4 regions of the Heyndrickxia vini genome follow, and region 2 is predicted to be linked to each of the others. Evidence: riboswitches for the same ligand, from Rfam matches in the RefSeq annotation. Region 2 holds a riboswitch; each other region holds the start of a gene.
What was found. A riboswitch is a leader RNA that binds a small molecule or an ion and turns the genes downstream of it on or off. The one in region 2 is predicted to bind S-adenosylmethionine.
Positions count from the first base shown of each region.

Region 1 (4,726 bases), 1.0 Mb from region 2:
CTTTTAATAAAGACTTACCAACGGCAGGAATTTTATTAAAGACTTCTAGTGATTGCGGTTCTCTATAAATATTATAACCACCGAATAGTTCATCAGCACCTTCACCTGATAAAACGACCGTTACATGCTTTCTTGCTTCACGTGCTACAAAATATAAAGGAACACAGGCAGGATCTGCTAATGGATCATCTAAATGCCAAATAATTTTTGGCAATTCCTTCATATATTCTTCTGGAGTGATAATATAACTAATATTTTCAACTCCAAGTTTATCCGCGGTTTCTTTTGCTACGTCAATTTCACTGAAACCATTGTGTTCAAAACCGACTGAAAATGTTTTAATGCTTGGATGATATTGCTTAGCAATGGAAGCAATTATCGAAGAATCAATCCCACCTGATAAGAACGATCCAACGGGTACATCACTTCTCATATGAACGTTTACAGAATCAAATAAGACGTCTCTAATTTCCTTTATAAATTCATCTTCTGATTTTTGTACAGGTTGGAAAGATGCTTTCCAATAACGTTTGATGTCCATTGGTTTGCCCAATTTTTTAATAAAATAATGGCCAGGTTCTAATTTTTTGATTCCTTCTGTCATTGTTTCTGGTTCTGGAACAAATTGATATGTCATATAATGTTGAGCAGCTTCATAATTTAATTCTTCATGTTCCATTGCGAGCAAAATACTTTTCTTTTCAGAAGCAAAGAATGTGCGTCCTTCTTCTTCTCTATAAAAAAACGGTTTGATACCAAAAGGATCACGTGCTCCAATTAATAACTGCTCCTGTTTATCCCAAATCGTAAAAGCAAACATGCCCCGAAGCTTCGATACCGCTTCTTCTTTATAGTAACTATAAAGCGCAAGAATAACTTCCGTGTCAGAAGCCGTTTCAAAAGTTAACCCCGCTTCAACCAATTCATTTCGCAGTTCCACATAATTATATATTTCACCATTAAAAATGATCCAATAACGTTCATTTTCATATGTTAAAGGTTGGTGTCCACTTTCTATATCAATAATACTCAATCTGCGGAAACCAAATTGAATATGTTCATCTTCAAAAAATCCATCATCATCGGGACCACGATGAGTGATAATATTGTTCATGTTTTTAAAAAGTTGTCTGTCTGTTTCTCTTAATCCAACCTCGTTGTCATGTATACAACCTACAAATCCACACATTATGTATGTCACCTACTCCATTCCAAATTAACATACTTATTTATTACAATTTTATATTAATATTCGTCGTGATTCCAATGAGCTACTGCAATGGGCAATATTCAACATTTTTCACACCATATTATACTATCATTTTTTTTTCCTTTTTGCAGTAGACAATATATATATTTTATTGGTAAGAACTGCGAATACTATTTTAACAAAAGCAAATGGAGTTACAAATACTGTAACTCCACTTGCTTATTAAGGTCATTTTTGTATTGTTTGTTGTTTTTGGAAATATACCGTTCCTTTCCGCTACAGGAGCTTGCTTTCCGCGGGGAGGAAGTCGAGCCTCCTCGGCGCTCCTGCGCGCCTGTGGGGTCTCGACTTTTCCTCTATGTCCCGCAGGAGTCAAGCTCCTTCCGCTCCAATCCACTCTGCACTTAATATGCTTAAAGTAACAATCTTTTAGAAATGAGCGTTTTACAAAAAGCCTCTTTTATTATTTTAATACTTCTTTACGTAAGTTTTCGGCTTTATCTGTTCTTTCCCATGGAAGGTCAAGGTCATGACGGCCGAAATGACCGTAAGCAGCTGTTTGTTTATAAATTGGGCGACGTAAGTCTAACATTTTGATAATTCCTGCTGGACGTAGATCAAAATATTTTCGTACGGCATCGATTAATACATCTTCAGATGCTTTTCCTGTACCGAATGTATCAATGGAAATGGATACTGGTTGAGCAACCCCTATTGCATAGGCAAGTTGGACTTCACATTTATCAGCTAATCCTGCAGCTACAATGTTTTTAGCGACATAACGTGCAGCATAAGCGGCAGAGCGGTCAACTTTTGTAGGATCTTTTCCTGAAAATGCTCCCCCGCCATGACGTGCATAACCACCATACGTATCAACGATGATTTTTCGGCCAGTCAAGCCTGCATCCCCTTGAGGCCCACCAATAACGAAACGGCTGTAGGATTAATAAAGTATTTTGTCTCTTCGTCGATTAATTCACTAGGAACAACTGGATTAATCACATGTTCTTTAACATTTCGTTGAATTTGTTCTAAGCTAATTTCAGGGTGATGCTGTGTAGAAACGACGATTGTGTCGATACGGATCGGTTGATCATTTTCATCATATTCTACTGTTACTTGTGTTTTTGCATCTGGTCGCAAATATGGCAATATTTCTTCTTTACGAACCTCTGAAATTCGACGTGCTAACTTATGTGCTAAAGAAATCGGTAAAGGCATAAGCTCTTTCGTTTCATTACAAGCAAAGCCAAACATCAACCCTTGGTCACCTGCACCGATTGCTTCAATTTCATCCTCAGACATTTGGCCTTCGCGTGCTTCCAATGCTTTATCGACACCCATAGCTATGTCTGCTGATTGTTCATCAATCGATGTTAATACTGCACATGTTTCCGAATCAAAGCCATATTTTGCACGTGTATATCCGATATCTTTGATTGTTCCACGAACAATTTTTGGAATGTCGACATATGTATTAGTAGTAATTTCTCCTGCTACTAACACAAGACCTGTCGTAACGGATGTTTCACAAGCTACACGGGCATTTGGATCTTTTTCTAGGATCGCATCTAAAATGGCATCTGAAATTTGGTCACAGATTTTGTCTGGATGTCCTTCTGTAACTGATTCAGATGTGAATAAACGACGCTTTTTTGTCATTTTTATTCCTCCCTAATACAAATTGCTATCTATTTTTACGCCTCACGGTACTCATTCCCTATTAGTATGAAATAAACCACAGATTTTATCCTAAGCTAAAATCCGGTTCATAGGTTTCGAAAGTGGGTAAATAAGAAAAGCGCAAGCACCTTGATTAGCCCCGACAAGCAAATGTTCTGGGGAAATCTGCCTTTTGATTTTCCCAAAAGGAAAGTTGGCTTTATAACTTTCCCACAAATGAAGTTTGCTCTTTAACTTCAATTGTCGAAGGTTATTTGATCTCGAGGGGCCGGTTGCTTTCGCTAGACATCATTTAAAAATGAATAAAACCCTTCCCCATCATATGTACTATGTGAGGAAAGGTTCATTACCCGTGCCTTTCACTCTTATCGTTCAAGGATTTTACCTTGCCTCAGGTTAGCACCGTGCGCTCTAGCTGTTAGAAGTAAGAGGTTAGATTTTGAAGTAACCGGCAAAGCCAGCTTCCGTTTCTAACTTCCAAGTTACTAACCTATAGAATGTCGGTTGCTGGGTTTCATTGGGCCTGTCCCTCCACCAGCTCGGGATAAGAGTATCCGTTCAAGGTAAAATAATACGCAATTTGTTGGATGGTGTCAATAAATTATTTTTCCATTTAAACTTGTACAATTGACTTCCTTATTATATTGTGGAAATGAAAATAATTTTAATTGAACAATTTCATATATTTTTAAAAAAATACGCACATATAGTATAGACTATTTATATAATTGTGTTATACTAATTAACGAATAAAGGATACTTAAATTTTTTACAAAGGAAGGTTAGTATAAATGAAATCAGTTACTTTTTCAAATACATTAACAAATGTTTTAGCCGGAAAAAACATCCTTACTCAATTAGCAGTACCTCAATTAGTAGAAAAGGTATTAAAACGAGGAGAAGGAATCTTAACATCTACAGGTGCAGTCCGTGCTGAAACTGGAAAATATACTGGCCGTTCTCCTAAAGATAAATATATTGTTGAAGAGGCTTCCACAAAAGATGCAATCGATTGGGGCTCTGTAAATCAACCAATTTCTGAGGAATCATTTGATAAATTATATACTAAGGTGATTAATTACCTACAAGAGCAAAATGAAGTTTTTGTTTTTAAGGGATTTGCAGGTGCTGACAAAAGAACTCAATTACCAATCCAAGTAGTAAATGAATATGCTTGGCATAATTTATTTGCACATCAATTATTTATCCGTCCAACCGAAGAGGAACTTAAAACCCATGAAGCTGAATTTACTATCTTATCTGCTCCCAATGTGAAAGCGGATCCATTAACAGATGGCACAAATTCAGAAACATTTGTCGTTGTTTCGTTTGAACGCCGAATTATTCTTATCGGCGGAACCGAATATGCTGGTGAAATGAAGAAAAGTATTTTTTCTATCATGAATTATCTTTTACCTCAAAATGATATTCTACCGATGCATTGTTCTGCAAATGTAGGTGCTGAAGGAGATGTCGCTTTATTCTTCGGATTATCCGGAACGGGCAAAACAACATTATCCGCTGATCCAAATCGCCGCTTAATCGGTGATGATGAACATGGATGGTCTTCAAATGGTGTATTTAATATTGAAGGTGGATGCTATGCAAAATGTATCGGCCTTACTCGTGAAAAAGAACCGCAAATCTATGATGCGATTCGATTCGGAGCAGTTTTGGAAAATGTCATGGTGGACGAATTGACCCGTGAACCATTATATGATGATGCGACATTAACTGAAAATACACGCGCTGCATACCAAATCCAAGCAATTGACAACATCATTGAACCAAGTATTGCAGGACACCCACAAACGATTGTCTTTTTAACAGCGG
Region 1 is NZ_CP065425.1:1,302,101-1,306,826, reverse strand. It holds gene asnB (asparagine synthase (glutamine-hydrolyzing)) at 1-1,189, opposite strand, end outside; partial or broken gene metK (methionine adenosyltransferase) at 1,674-2,872, opposite strand; SAM riboswitch class I at 3,256-3,444, opposite strand; gene pckA (phosphoenolpyruvate carboxykinase (ATP)) at 3,685-4,726, shown strand, end outside.
Region 1: linked by a shared signal. The riboswitch ahead of metK (methionine adenosyltransferase) and the one ahead of ssuE (NADPH-dependent FMN reductase) in region 2 are both predicted to bind S-adenosylmethionine.

Region 2 (4,726 bases):
TTATGGCTGGTATTCGATTGTCTACCGTTTATTTAATAGGATGGGCAACACTTGCTGCCTTTATCGGTGCAGGTGGGCTTGGTGATTATATATTTAGTGGCCTTAATTTATATCAAACAGAGTTTATTATTGCAGGGGCAGTCCCAGTAACTATACTCGCTTTGCTTGTCGATCTTTTATTAGGAAAACTAGAAAATTGGGCAACACCAAAAGGGATACGAAAATTAGAACAAGCTGCATAAGGAAGGAGCATTAGTATGAAAAAACGAAAATGGTTTGTCGTCTTCGTTTTGTCAATCTCATTGATCATCAGTGGATGCTCTTTACCTGGTTTAAGTGCATCTTCAGATAAGTCGATTTCGATTGGTATGGTGACAACAACTGAAACACAAATTCTTGGATATATGGAAAAATTAATGATTGAACATTATACGGATTTAAAGGTGGATTTAGTGAACAATTTAGGTTCATCCATCGTACTGCATAAAGCAATGCTTAACGGGGATGTTGATATCTCCGCAGCACGCTATACAGGGACGGATTTGCCGGGTGCTCTTGGGATGGATCCAGTAAATGATCCTAAAAAGGCATTGAAAATTGTTCAAAAGGAATTTGATAAACGATTTGATCAGACATGGTTTGATTCATATGGATTCGCCAATTCATATGCATTTACTGTAACGAAAGACTTTGCCGAAAAAAATAATATATCAAAAGTTTCCCAATTAGAACCAATGGTGAAAGACTTGAGTTTAGGTGTTGATAATTCATGGTTAAAACGAAAAGGAGATGGCTACGAAGGTTTTGTGAAGGAGTATGGCTTTGAATTTGGTCAAACCTTCCCAATGCAAATCGGACTCGTTTATAAAGCGGTTCAAAGCGGAAAAATGGATGTCGTTTTAGCTTATACAACAGACGGCCGGATTAATGCATATAATCTTCAGGTACTGGAGGATGATAAACATTTCTTCCCTCCTTACGATGCATCGCCTGTCGCTAGAAATGATGTATTAAAAAAACATCCTGAATTAAAAGGAATCTTACAAAAGCTGGTTGGAAAGATTAGTACGAAAAAAATGCAGCAATTAAATTATGAAAGCGATGGAAAAATGAAAGAGCCTTCTACCGTCGCTAAAAAGTTCTTAGAGGAAAATAACTATTTTGAGTAAGGCTGGAGGTGTTTGACTTGAATACAATACAAGGATTATTTGATTATTATGCCAATAATGGTGGCTATGTTTGGGAACAGTTTTACCGACATTTTTTGATGTCAGCGTATGGCGTGATTTTCGCTGCGATTGTTGCCATTCCGCTGGGAATCATAATTGCTCGATACCGCAGGCTTAGTACGTGGGTAATTTCACTTGCAAATATTATCCAAACGATTCCTGCCTTAGCGATGTTATCGGTCCTAATGCTAGTTATGGGATTAGGGACGAATACAGTAGTCCTTTCATTATTTTTATATTCGCTTTTGCCAATTTTAAAGAACACCTATACAGGAATCGTCAATGTCGATCAATTCCTGTTAGAGTCCGGAAAAGCGATGGGGATGACGAAATTTCAAATACTAAGAATGGTTGAACTGCCTCTTTCATTATCCGTAATTATGGCAGGTCTCAGAAACGCTCTAGTTGTCGCAATTGGAATTGCTACGATAGGTACATTTGTCGGAGCAGGTGGACTAGGTGATATTATTGTGCGCGGTACGAATGTGACGAATGGATCTTCGATAATATTAGCCGGCGCAATACCAACTGCATTAATGGCAGTAGCTGCAGACTTCTTGATGGGCTGGTTAGAACGAATTTTATCTCCTGTTAAAAAGAAAAAAGAAGTGAAGGTAGAAATGAAGGAAGCTGCATAATATGTAATAGAATTTGTAGCTTAAACTATAAATCTTATAATTCTTATAAAAAAGGTCAGAATTAATCTTGACAAATTAAATGTTCAAATATTATGATTAACAAAACTTAATAATTCTTATCCAGAGAAGCCGAGGGACTGGCCCGATGAAGCTTCAGCAACCTCTACTTAGGTAGAAAGGTGCTAATTCCAGCAAGCATTCGCTTGGAAGATAAGAGTAGACGCACTGGGGAGTCCTCTTTTCTTTTGAAAAGAGGACTTTTTATTTGAAAAAATATGAAAAGAAAGAAGGTTAGTAAAATGAGTAAAGTAGTAATTTTATGTGGGAGCCCATCTGATAAATCCAGGACAGATCTTGTGTTAAAACATGTTCAATTTTTATTAGAAAAGGAAGGAATTACTGTTGCGTATTCTTCAGTTGTCGATTTCTCACCTCTAGATTTAGTAAATAGCCGTTATGACAGTCCGGATATTGATCATTTGGCACAAACGATTATAAATGCAGATGGAGTCATTATCGGATCACCTGTGTATAAAGCGTCCTATACCGGTGTATTAAAGACATTAATTGATTTATTGCCTGAAAGAATACTTAAGGGCAAACCGGTTTTTCCTGTAATGGTAGGTGGCAGTGGTGCACACTTACTCGCTCTTGATTATGCATTAAAACCACTCATCACAACATTGAAAGGAAATCCATTACAAGGAATTTATATTTTAGATAGTGCTATTGATAAATCAAACAAACGGAATCCTCTTACACATATTGATTCGATTCAACGTTTGTCTGAACAGGTTGATGGATTTGTTAAGTCCATTAAACAGTTAAAACAATTTACAGCATAATCTTTATAAAAAATTTAAGGAGGTATGAAAATGGTTAAAAAAAGAATCTATCTAAATGCTTTTGATATGAATTGTGCGGGTCATCAATCCCCCGGTTTATGGTCACACCCAGATGATCGATCCTCCACTTATAAAGATGCAGAATATTGGACACATACTGCACAGGTTTTGGAAAAGGGGTGTTTTGATGCTATATTTTTAGCTGATGTGTTAGGTACTTATGATGTTTATCAAGGCTCAAGGGATCCTGCCGTTCGCCAAGGTGCACAAGTACCGGTAAACGATCCGGCATTTGTCGTTCCGATTATGGCTCAAGTAACAAAACATTTAGGATTTGGATTAACGGCTTCAACAAGCTACGAACATCCATATACGTTTGCCAGAAGAATGTCTACTTTAGATCATTTAACGAAAGGTCGCATTGGCTGGAATGTAGTAACCTCCTATTTGAATAGTGCAGCATTAAATATAGGTCTTGATAAACAAATTAGCCACGATAACAGATACGATATTGCTGATGAATATATGGATGTAGTCTACAAATTATGGGAAGCGAGTTGGGAGGATGACGCAGTTATTGTAGATAAAGTAAAGGGCATTTATACTGATCCGAGTAAAGTTCATGATATTGAACATGACGGATCCTATTATAAAGTGCCCGGTGCACATTTATGTGAACCTTCACCTCAAAGAACGCCTGTTATCTTTCAAGCCGGTGCATCCTCTAGAGGCAGAAAATTTGCGGTAAGGCATGCAGAGTTAGTTTTCATTGGTGCAACTACAATGGAAAGTGCAAAAAAGACTGTTCAAGATTTTCGAGAAGAAGCTATTCGAGCGGGAAGAAAACCAGAAGAAATAAAGATTCTTACCCTTATCACCCCAATTGTCGCCCCAACACAGGAAGAAGCGGAAGCGAAATATGATGATTACAAAAAATACGCTAGCTATGAAGGTGCACTATCTTTAGTTGGAGGATGGACGGGACTGAATTTGGATGAACTTGATCCAAAAGAAAAAATTCAATATGTGAATAACGATGCTATTCAGTCAGCGTTGAAATCATACACTGAGTTCACTGTAGAGGAGGTAGCAGAATTTGTTGGTGTTGGAGGTTTAGGCCCAGTTATTGTAGGTTCGCCAACGACAGTTGCAAATTCATTGGAAGAATGGGTAGAAGTAACGGGAGTAGATGGTTTTAACATTGCCTATGCGATTACCCCTGGAACGTTTGAAGATTTCGTAGAATATGTCATACCCATTCTACAAGAGCGTGGATTAGTCAGAAAAAGTTATGAAGAAGGGACATTCCGTAAAAATTTATTTGGAAATGATTATTTAAATGAACATCATCCAGCCAGACAACATCGAAATAGCAGATTACCAGTTTAAAATGAAAAAAACGGTTGTAGTGTGTGGGGCATAAAGGTAAATAACAAACGTAAACACATAACAAATCACATAAATTTCACAACACAATTCACAGTATATTGCATAGTCAAAAAGGCTTTGAGATACAAATATCGCTAAGCCTTTTTTAAAATTTTTCTTTTTCCCAAAACCGCCTTATAAGTTGTACAAGTTCATTAGAAGCTAAAGCTAGTTTGATAAATAAGCGGAGAAATTTCGCTTATTTAAGAAATAGCACTAAAAATTGCATCAATAGACGGACGAATTCCGCCTAATGATGCAAAAAACGTAAAAATAGAGGATTTTTCTTTGCATAATCGGAAAATCTACGCTTATTTACCCCGAAACACGCTCCGTTGGTCTTCTGTCAAGAAAGTAGACAATAAAAATCGAGACTTTTTTAATAAAACACTACCGCACTTCGTTTGCTGGGGTGTTAGAAATAATCAGTCCAAAACCACGACTGATTATTTCTAACACCAAATGGCTAATTTATGAGGTATACTCCACTTCATTTTGTTGCTGTTTTTTCTCGAATTGGTTAGGAGAACAATTATCCAAAGTGGTATGTTTTCTTTTTCCATTATAAAAACTACTAATATAGTAA
Region 2 is NZ_CP065425.1:2,347,735-2,352,460, reverse strand. It holds gene I5776_RS11780 (ABC transporter permease) at 1-242, shown strand, start outside; gene I5776_RS11775 (osmoprotectant ABC transporter substrate-binding protein) at 252-1,169, shown strand; gene I5776_RS11770 (ABC transporter permease) at 1,187-1,867, shown strand; SAM riboswitch class I at 1,981-2,084, shown strand; gene ssuE (NADPH-dependent FMN reductase) at 2,167-2,712, shown strand; gene I5776_RS11760 (LLM class flavin-dependent oxidoreductase) at 2,743-4,101, shown strand; gene I5776_RS11755 (IS3 family transposase) at 4,612-4,726, opposite strand, start outside.

Region 3 (4,726 bases), 1.5 Mb from region 2:
CTTGTGCGCCCTCAAGGCTATGACTTGCAGCCCAACCACATTGAATTTCATTGCAAGCTGGAACCTCTTTTGCCTCTAATACATCTTGTAACGTTTTTTCTAAGGCATCAAGAATCCCATCATAATTATCATGATTAAGGACGGCAAGATAAAAGCCTGTTTGACAGCCCATCGGACTTAAATCGACTACATGATCAAGATGATTACGTACATTTTCAGCTAGTAAATGCTCTAGTGAATGAAGAGCTGGCATCTCCATATGTTCTTTATTTGGTTGTTTTAAACGGATATCGTATTTATGGATGACATCTCCATTTTGTCCATGAGTAACTCCGGCTAAACGTACATATGGTGCCTTTACTTTTGTATGATCAAGATTGAAGCTTTCTACATTCATTTTTTGTACCATTACATATTCACTCCTAAATAAATAATTTTATTGTTTGAATTATCAATATAGTATAGCATACTATAAAGATTTTTCTTTTAAAGGTTGATTAGTATTTATTGCCTTTTCTTTTCTTTGGAGCCTTGGATATCCAACTAGTATCGCTATCACTCCGCAAATTCCCATCAAGATTGGGTAGAAAGAATAAGGGATAATGCTCACAGGTGAAATTGAGGCGATGCTGGCTGCTGCAAGTAGTTGGCCGCCGTATGGAACAATTCCTTGCCAGCAACTAGAAAATAGATCGAGAATACTTGCTGATTTTCTTCCATCAATTTCATATTCATCTGCGATATTTTTCGCTAATGGTCCAGTAATAATAATGGAAATCGTATTATTTGCTGTTGCGATATCCGCAACGCTCACTAAACTAGCAATCCCAAACTCGGCACCTTTTTTTGATCTAATTTTGCTAGTGACAAAGTGTAATAGATAATCAATTCCACCATTATATTTAATAATTTCAACTAAACCACCAATCAATATTGCTACAATTGCAATGTCTTCCATACTCATGACACCTTTGGCAACGGTTTGCAGAAATCCCAGAAAGTCATATGATCCATAAGCAATTCCGATGATGCCGGCAAAAATGGTTCCTCCCAGCAATACGATTAAAACATTGACTCCGAGTAGAGCGGCGACTAAGACAGCTACATATGGTAATACTTTGACCAATTCATACGGATGATCACCGGTAACACTTGCATGGTTTCCAAGGGTGATGATTCCAAGTAGGATGGCTGTAACAATGGCACCTGGCAAAACGATAAAGAAGTTCACTTTAAATTTGTCTTTCATTTGTGTTTGTTGTGTCCGTACAGCAGCAATCGTTGTGTCCGAAATCATTGAAAGATTATCGCCAAACATTGCTCCACCAATAACAGTAGCCATGGCTAATGCTGTAGGGATATCTGTTTGTGTGGCGATCCCTAACCCAATTGGCGCCAATGCAACAACCGTACCCATAGAAGTCCCCATTGAGGTAGAGATAAAGCAACCGATAATGAAAAGTCCTACCATTAATAAATTTGCAGGAAGCAACGATAATCCAAGATTGACCGTTGATTCAACCGCTCCCATTTCCTTAGCAACACCGGCAAAAGCTCCGGCTAAAACAAAGATGATACACATTAAAATAATATTTGAATGTCCAGCTCCTTTACAAAAGATATCAATCTTTTTAGATAATGATTCCTTCCTATTCATCAATAATGCGACTGTACCTGCAATAATGACCGCCACACTTAAAGGCATTTTGGAAAAATCATTTGCAAGAATTCCCGTTCCGATAAAAAGAAGTACAAAAATTAATAATGGTAATAGTGCGAGAAGACTTCCTTTTCTTTCTTGTTGTTTTGTCACATTAATTCCTCCTATTTCTTAGTTCATTGTCATTCCGCCAGTCACATTAATTCCTTGCCCTGTCATATAGTCGGAAAGTGTTGATGATAAGAAGACAACGACATTTGCAATATCTTGGGGTTTCGCGGTTCTGCCTAATGGGACCTGCGATATATCCTCTTCTTTAATTGCTTCAGCATTAAGTCCTCTTAACTCACCCCCTATGACTCTTTCATTTTTTTTTTTTCATATCGGTTTCTACAATACCTGGGCAAACTGCATTTACATTGATTTGGTCTTTGGCTAATTCAATCGCCATTACCTTCGTAAATCCTAAAACGGCATGCTTTGATGCTACATAGCTTCCCATTAAGCGGTATCCGTTTTTTCCAGCCTGAGATGAAATATTAATAATCTTTCCACCATCACCTTGTTTTTTTAGTACTTTTGCAGCTGCTTGACTACATAAATACACGCCTTTAGCGTTCACATCCATCACTCGGTCCCAATCAACCTCTTTAATATCAACGGCATAATCCATGGAGGAAATCCCTGCATTATTTACTAAAATATCTAGTCTTCCAAAGGATTCGATCACCGTTTCAACCATATTGTTGACTTGATCACTGTTTGTTACATCTGCTTGCACATAAAGTAATTGGTCCGTCGTTTGATGATGATTAATATTGATATCAACCGCCGCTACTTTTGCTCCGCAATCTAATAGTGCATCGACAATTGCTTTGCCAATCCCTTGTGTGCCACCTGTAACAATGGCAACTTTTCCAGTTAAATCTAAACAATACATAAAGAAACCTACACTCCTTGTTTATTATTCTTATAAGAATAATCGGATATGGTGATGAAATATTCTATGATTTTCTTCATTCCTTAAAAATAAAGGCTGTTTTCGTAAAGATTATTGTTTTGGGAATGATCCGTTCCTTTCCGCTACAGGCACTCGCTTTCCGCGGGGCTGGCGATGAGCCTCCTCATCGCTTCGCTCTTGCGGGGTCTCATCTGTCCAGCTGATCCCGCAGGAGTCTCGTACCTTCCGCTCCAATCCACTCTCCCGTTTAAATTTGTTGAAAGCAACAATCCTTTAGAAAAGAGCCAAAATAAAAGAGGCCACTCAATATAGAGAGGCCTCATCTAACAAGAAATCGTCCTCTCTTATCTTTCAAAACGAATGTTTTGCAGGATTTAGCACCGATTCATGATCATCATGAAAGGTTGCCGAGCTTCATAGGGCCAGTCCCTCCGCTACTCTTTATAAGAGATACAATATGAAATTAACGTTACATCTTATTTATTTAAATTACACAAATGGTTGAGAAAAGTCAATTTAAATTTTTTAAAACAAAAAATTCCGGCCATAAGCCGGACATAAAAGGGTTATAAAAAAGGGGTATTCAATCAACATAATTGTTGAAGGAAAAAGTTTGAAACAAGTTTCTTGTTTCCTATGTCTATAAATATATAGAGAAATAATTAAATTTCCCTTAATAAAATAGATTAACATTAAGTCTTTCTAACATATTATTCAATCATATTGCAGGATTTTTTACTTTTTGCGAGAATGAATAAAAGATATATTTTCTTAATGGAATAATGAAAGAGTGGTAAATGTGGAACAAACAATCGAGGACTATTTAAAATATTTAAAATTAGAGAAAGAAACTCCATCCTTAAATTATTTGCAGCGGTTGATACAACAACATTTATCACGAATCCCTTATGAAACATTTAGTAAGTTTCATTATTTTCAGGAGCGTTCAAACTATGTTCCCCCAATCGAGGTTTTTGTAGAAAATCTAAACGAAAAAGGGTGGGGAGGGACATGTTATACATTAAATATGAATTTTTCTCGCTTATTATCCCGATTAGGGTTTACTTGTTCATTAGTAAGAGTAAATCCGGGCCACTTAGCCATCATGGTGACGATTGGTCAAAGGCAATATTATGTGGATGTTGGTTATGGCTCACCAATTATGAAGCCAGTCGAGCTAGAAGCAAAAAGAAAACATGTTTTACATGGATTTGGTGAAGAAATTGCTTTTACCCAAAAAACGATGGATAAATTTGAAATAGATCGCCGTTCGAATGGAAAATCCTTTGTAAAAAAGGAAATCGAGTGGACACCATTATCTGAAAAAGACATTATTGAAGATATTCAACAATCCTATTTTGATCATGATGTAAATACAACGATGAGAAGAATTTCAGCTGTCCGATTTAATGGACATGAATGCTATTTTTTAAGAGATCACACGATTAAGGTGATGACCTACCGGAATATCCGTGAAATTCAAATGAGGGATTTTGATAAATGGAAAACAACGGTCCAAGAGGTATATCAGATCGATGAACATTCAATTTATGAATCTGTCCAATTTCTTAAAGAACGAGGGGTAGTTTTATTTAAGAAAAGTTAATACAAGGAAAAGAAGGTGTAGCATTGCACATTCAACCACAGTTTTTATATTCTATTCTGCTTATTGGATTTATACTTTATCGAAGGATTAAGCGATCAATTGGATTTCAGCCATTAAGAAAGCGAAGACTTATTGTCCGGATTACGCTATTTTCTATTTTATTGATTTTGTTACTTTTTACGAGCGCTATACATCCTATCTCATATTTATATGATTTAGTAGGCATTGGATTAGGGGTCATCCTATTATTGTTTGCCGTAAAACATAGCACGTTTGAACAGAAGAATGAGATTCTATTTTACCGTACACATATATGGATTGAATCACTTATTCTATTTCTGTTTTTAAGTAGGTTTTTATATCGAATGATTGAAGTGTATAATTTGTCAAAAATACAACCACAAATGGATCCACAAACATTTGGGAAAGATCCACTTACATTAGCTGTCTTTTTTATTCTAGCGGTTTATTACATTGGATATTATTCTTTCATTTTAAG
Region 3 is NZ_CP065425.1:3,867,584-3,872,309, reverse strand. It holds gene I5776_RS19235 (S-ribosylhomocysteine lyase) at 1-409, opposite strand, end outside; gene I5776_RS19230 (Na+/H+ antiporter NhaC family protein) at 470-1,813, opposite strand; gene I5776_RS21700 (SDR family oxidoreductase) at 1,832-1,966, opposite strand; gene I5776_RS19225 (SDR family NAD(P)-dependent oxidoreductase) at 2,025-2,600, opposite strand; SAM riboswitch class I at 2,963-3,071, opposite strand; gene I5776_RS19220 (arylamine N-acetyltransferase) at 3,421-4,227, shown strand; gene I5776_RS19215 (CcdC protein domain-containing protein) at 4,251-4,726, shown strand, end outside.
Region 3: linked by a shared signal. The riboswitch ahead of I5776_RS19225 (SDR family NAD(P)-dependent oxidoreductase) and the one ahead of ssuE (NADPH-dependent FMN reductase) in region 2 are both predicted to bind S-adenosylmethionine.

Region 4 (4,726 bases), 1.2 Mb from region 2:
GGGAAGAAGTTAAAGCTGGATTAGTAGAACAAACTGCAAAGCTAAAAGTTGGAGATGTTCGCGACTTTACAAACTTCATGGGTGCGGTAATTGATAAAGCTGCATTCGATTCAATTACAAGCTATATTGAACATGCAAAAGCATCTGAAGAAGCAGAAATTATTGCCGGTGGTACGTATGATGATTCTGTTGGATATTTCGTTCAACCAACAATCATTGTGACTACAAATCCGAACTTCAAAACGATGGTAGAAGAAATCTTTGGACCAGTATTAACAATCTATGTATATGAAAATGATAAATTAGAAGAAACATTGGATGCAGTAGATACAGCTTCAATGTATGCATTAACCGGTGCGATTTTTGCACAAGATCGAGGAGCGATTATGCATTTAGAACGTCGTTTATCTGGCGCAGCTGGAAACTTCTATATTAACGATAAACCAACAGGTGCGATGATTAATCAACAACCATTTGGTGGTTCTCGTGGTTCTGGTACAAACGATAAAGCAGGTTCTGTATTTAACATGATTCGTTGGACAACTCCTCGTGTTATTAAAGAAAACTTTGCACCAACTGCAGAAATTTCTTATCCATTTATGGATGCAGAATAATTTAAAAGGTCAAAATAAGTGTATTTAACCATTAAAGAAACAGCTGATTATTTATCCGTATCTGAAACATATGTGAAGAATTTAATTTTACAAGGTAAAATACGGGCTTTGCATGACAGTAATGGAGAAATATTGGTTTACAAGGACCAGTTTAAGACACATTTTGAACAACTTGAAAAATATAAACTATTAGTTCAGGAATTGGCAAATGAACCGATTCCGGAAGATGCGGATATAAAGGATGAGGATTGACGTAAAGAGCCATTTAATGATGGCTCTTTATGTTTTACTAACATCTAATAGTTGAAGAATTTCTGCTTTTTTCAAGGCAAGATCCGGGTGACTTCGCGAGAGAGGTTTTTCTGATGAGATTGAAATTTGTGAATAAAGTTCTCCCGGCTGTCCTCTAAGAATGAGAATACGGTCACATAAATAAAGTGCTTCATCGATATCATGTGTGACAAGGATCATTGTGGTATTTCTTCTTTTCCATATAGAAAGAAGGAGGTCCTGAAGCTGCATTTTTGTAAAAGCATCAAGTGCACTAAACGGTTCGTCTAATAGTAATATGCTAGGTTCTGTAATGAGCGATCGTGCTATAGCTGTTCGTTGTGCCATCCCGCCGGAAAGATCCTTAGGGAAATGCTTTTCAAAACCAACTAATCCAACCAATTGTAAAAGTTCTGTTACCTTTTGTTTCTGCTCAGGATAATGGATACCGAAACTAATATTATCAACAACATCCAGCCAAGGCATTAGCCGTGGTTCTTGAAAGACCATTCCAATCGCCGCAAGGTCTAGGTCAAGCGAGCCTTTAAAGTTAGAATCAAGTCCAGATAGGACACGTAATAATGTGCTTTTTCCGCAGCCACTTGTACCAATAATGCCAATAATTTCTCCTTTCTGAATCGAAAAGGAGATGTTTTGAAAACCAGTTTTCCCCTGATTAAACGTACGTGAAATATTTCGAACCGCCAGCATCGTTGAAATCCCCCTTAGTTTTGGTTAGAAAGACTGTCTTGCCATCTAAGTGATCGATCTTCTATTTTTTTGAGAATGGAATCCGTAAGTTTCCCGAGTATCGCGAATAACAAAATACTGCCTAAAACGAGCTGGGGTGAATACGTGTTTTGACCGACGAATAATAAATAGCCAAGCCCTTTACTTGCCCCCATAATTTCAGCGGCTACGACGAACATCCAGCCAAGTCCCAGCCCACTGCGAATTCCGACAAGAAATGAGGGAAGTGCCGCAGGGAGGATGATCTTACGAATAATTTTATAAGGTGAAAAATGATAAATTCTGCCGACCTCAATAAGTTTGCGGTCGACCCCTTGAATTCCGGATACCATATTTAAGTAGACAGGAAAGAATACACCAACTGCAATGAGTATAATTTTTGATGTTTCACCTATTCCCATCCATAAAATAAAGAGTGGTACCCATGACAAAGATGGGATCGACCGAAAGGCTTGAATAATTGGATCAAACAGACTCTCAAATAGTTTAAAATAACCTACAATAGATCCTAGTAAAATAGCGAAGAATGTTCCTATAAAAAACCCAGCAAATACGCGATATAACGTCGCCCCGGTATGCTCCCACAGCGTTCCTTCCCGTGCCATGTCATAAATTCCTTTAAGGATGATAGATGGAACCGGGAGTAGGTGTGCCTCAATCAGTCCCATCCTTCCGGTGATTTCCCAAAGTAAGAGGAGGATGAAAGGGATAATGCTTCCTATTATCCACTTCCTTTTGCCTTTTTTCTTACTTAAAGTTAGTTTTTTAGAGGTATCTCTTCTTCGTACCAATCTTACTTTTTCACTTTGCTCAATCATCTGCCCCGCCTCCTTTATTGATTAATTACCTTTTTCGCATATTTTGGCGTAATCAGCTCATTTACGAGCTTTTCAATATTAAGAGTATCCTTTAAAACTTTCATTTCTTGAAGAATCTTCCCAGCTGCTTGAATCGTTTCAACTTGCTCATTTCCAGGAGTAGGAGAAGAGAAATCATTTCTTTCTAGCTCTTTTTTTGCGACATCACTATCAATTTTTGCTTCCTTTGCAAGAATTCCAGCGGTTTCATCGGGATGCTCAATCGCCCATTTTCTTGCTTGCTCATACGCTTCAATCACTTTTTCAACATATTTAGGGTATTGATCAGCAAACTCCTTTCGGACATTTAATGTTCCATAGCTATTGTAATTTGGTTGACGATAAAATAGGTTTGCTTTCGATTCCAGTTCTAGTTTTGCCATATGTGGATCCAATCCTGCCCAAGCAGTGACTTCACCAGACTGTAATGCACTTGCACCATCACTATGTTGAAGATTGACAATTTCAATATCATTTGGTGATAACCCATTCTCCTTTAATGCACGAAGCAGAAAAATATACGGGTCGGTTCCAATAGTTGCGGCAACCTTTTTTCCTATTAAATCAGCTACTGATTGAATGGATGGATCAAGTGTAACCAGAGCGGTCCATTCTGGTTTTGAATAGATATAAATGGATTGAATAGGTGACCCGTTTGCTTTCGCCATTAGTGCAGCTGCACCAGCCGAAGAACTAAAATCCACACTTTTTGAGTTTAAAAACTCGAGTGCTTTGTTGCTACCTTGACTTAGAACAAATTCGATATCAATCCCTTCCTTTTTAAATAATTTTTCCGCAAAACCTTTGTTTTTTAAAACAAGACTTGTTGGCGAGTAAAATGCGTAATCCAAAATAATTTTTTTAGGTTTTTTATTTTCCCCACTTGCACTACTGGAGCATCCTGAAAGCACACCAAAAATTGTAATGATGCTTAAACAAAAGATAAAATACTTTTTCATTTAAATGACCCCCTTATTTAATTTTATTGATAGGATTACTTGGAATTTGGTATGTAGATTCTGCGAAGTGTAAAAAATGAATGATAGGTGAGAGAAGAAGAGGTGGAAAAATAAATAAGCCCTCTTCCAATAAGAAGAGGGCGAAAAGTAATGGTCCTCCTCTTATCTTCCAGATCATCATGGATCTGTAGGATGTAGCACCTTTTCAAGCAAATCGCTTGAAGGTTGCCGGGCTTCATAGGGCCTATTCCCTCCGCCGCTCTCAATAAGAGTGTATTCGATTTTTAATTGCTGTCCAGCTAGAGTGTCTTCAACAAGGAGCTTTACGCTTTTTAATTGCGTTGTATCTGTGATGAAGTATAAAATAAGTTGAATAGGAAGTCAATTAGTTTTTTTAATTTTTTTACAATGCAGAAAATTGGTAGGAGGATACAAATGAAAAGGATAATCCCACATATTACAATTGAAAATTGCAAGGAAGCTATAGAATACTATGCCGAAGTATTAAATGGTGAGATTGGACATACTCAACTCGCCGACGGAATTGAAATGTTCAAAGGACATGAAGGAAAATACATCCATGCAGAACTCCATTTTCCTAATGGGTTTGCCATTTATTTTAATGATGTATTTGGGAATGAGCCAATCTATGGGAATAATATTGAAATTGGACTCGAATTCGAAAGTGATGAGGAAATCAAGCAAGTATATGACGCAATTTCCAAAGAAGGGGTAGTAAAAATGGAGCTGCAGCAAACATTTTGGAATGCTACCTATGGAAAAGTACAGGACAAATATGGAGTTACGTGGGAATTGAATTATCGAAAATAAAGGGGATAGAAAGGCATCCCCTTTTTAATCTACTTAAAGTTTTCTAATCCCTTAGATTGGGTGTCATCATTCAATATTCCATTATTAATTATATATTGACGTGCTTCTTCATTCCCTAATTGATAGATCATTTGATAAACTTCAGTAAGAATTTGATCATATTTATGATTTTCGGAATCATGGTGATATTCAAGGAAAGGAATATGGGCCCGTGCATATGTTTCTAAATCAGCAGCATATAACTTTTTGAAAAGCTCTTTAAGCTGAGAAATTTCTTTATGGTTAGCAGTAATTTCAAATTGTTGATTTGTTTCAATTGGAGTGTCTAATATTTCACCATTGGTGATATCAATATAATATTTTCTGCTATTCGACTCCATACATTTCATCTCCTTAAGTTTTTTTTTTATAAAACTATCGGTAGCTCCAAAAAAGAAACTTAAAG
Region 4 is NZ_CP065425.1:3,593,778-3,598,503, reverse strand. It holds gene pruA (L-glutamate gamma-semialdehyde dehydrogenase) at 1-614, shown strand, start outside; gene I5776_RS17975 (helix-turn-helix domain-containing protein) at 633-866, shown strand; gene I5776_RS17970 (ABC transporter ATP-binding protein) at 894-1,595, opposite strand; gene I5776_RS17965 (ABC transporter permease) at 1,610-2,452, opposite strand; gene I5776_RS17960 (aliphatic sulfonate ABC transporter substrate-binding protein) at 2,467-3,450, opposite strand; SAM riboswitch class I at 3,610-3,722, opposite strand; gene I5776_RS17955 (VOC family protein) at 3,886-4,281, shown strand; gene I5776_RS17950 (hydrolase) at 4,311-4,661, opposite strand.
Region 4: linked by a shared signal. The riboswitch ahead of I5776_RS17960 (aliphatic sulfonate ABC transporter substrate-binding protein) and the one ahead of ssuE (NADPH-dependent FMN reductase) in region 2 are both predicted to bind S-adenosylmethionine.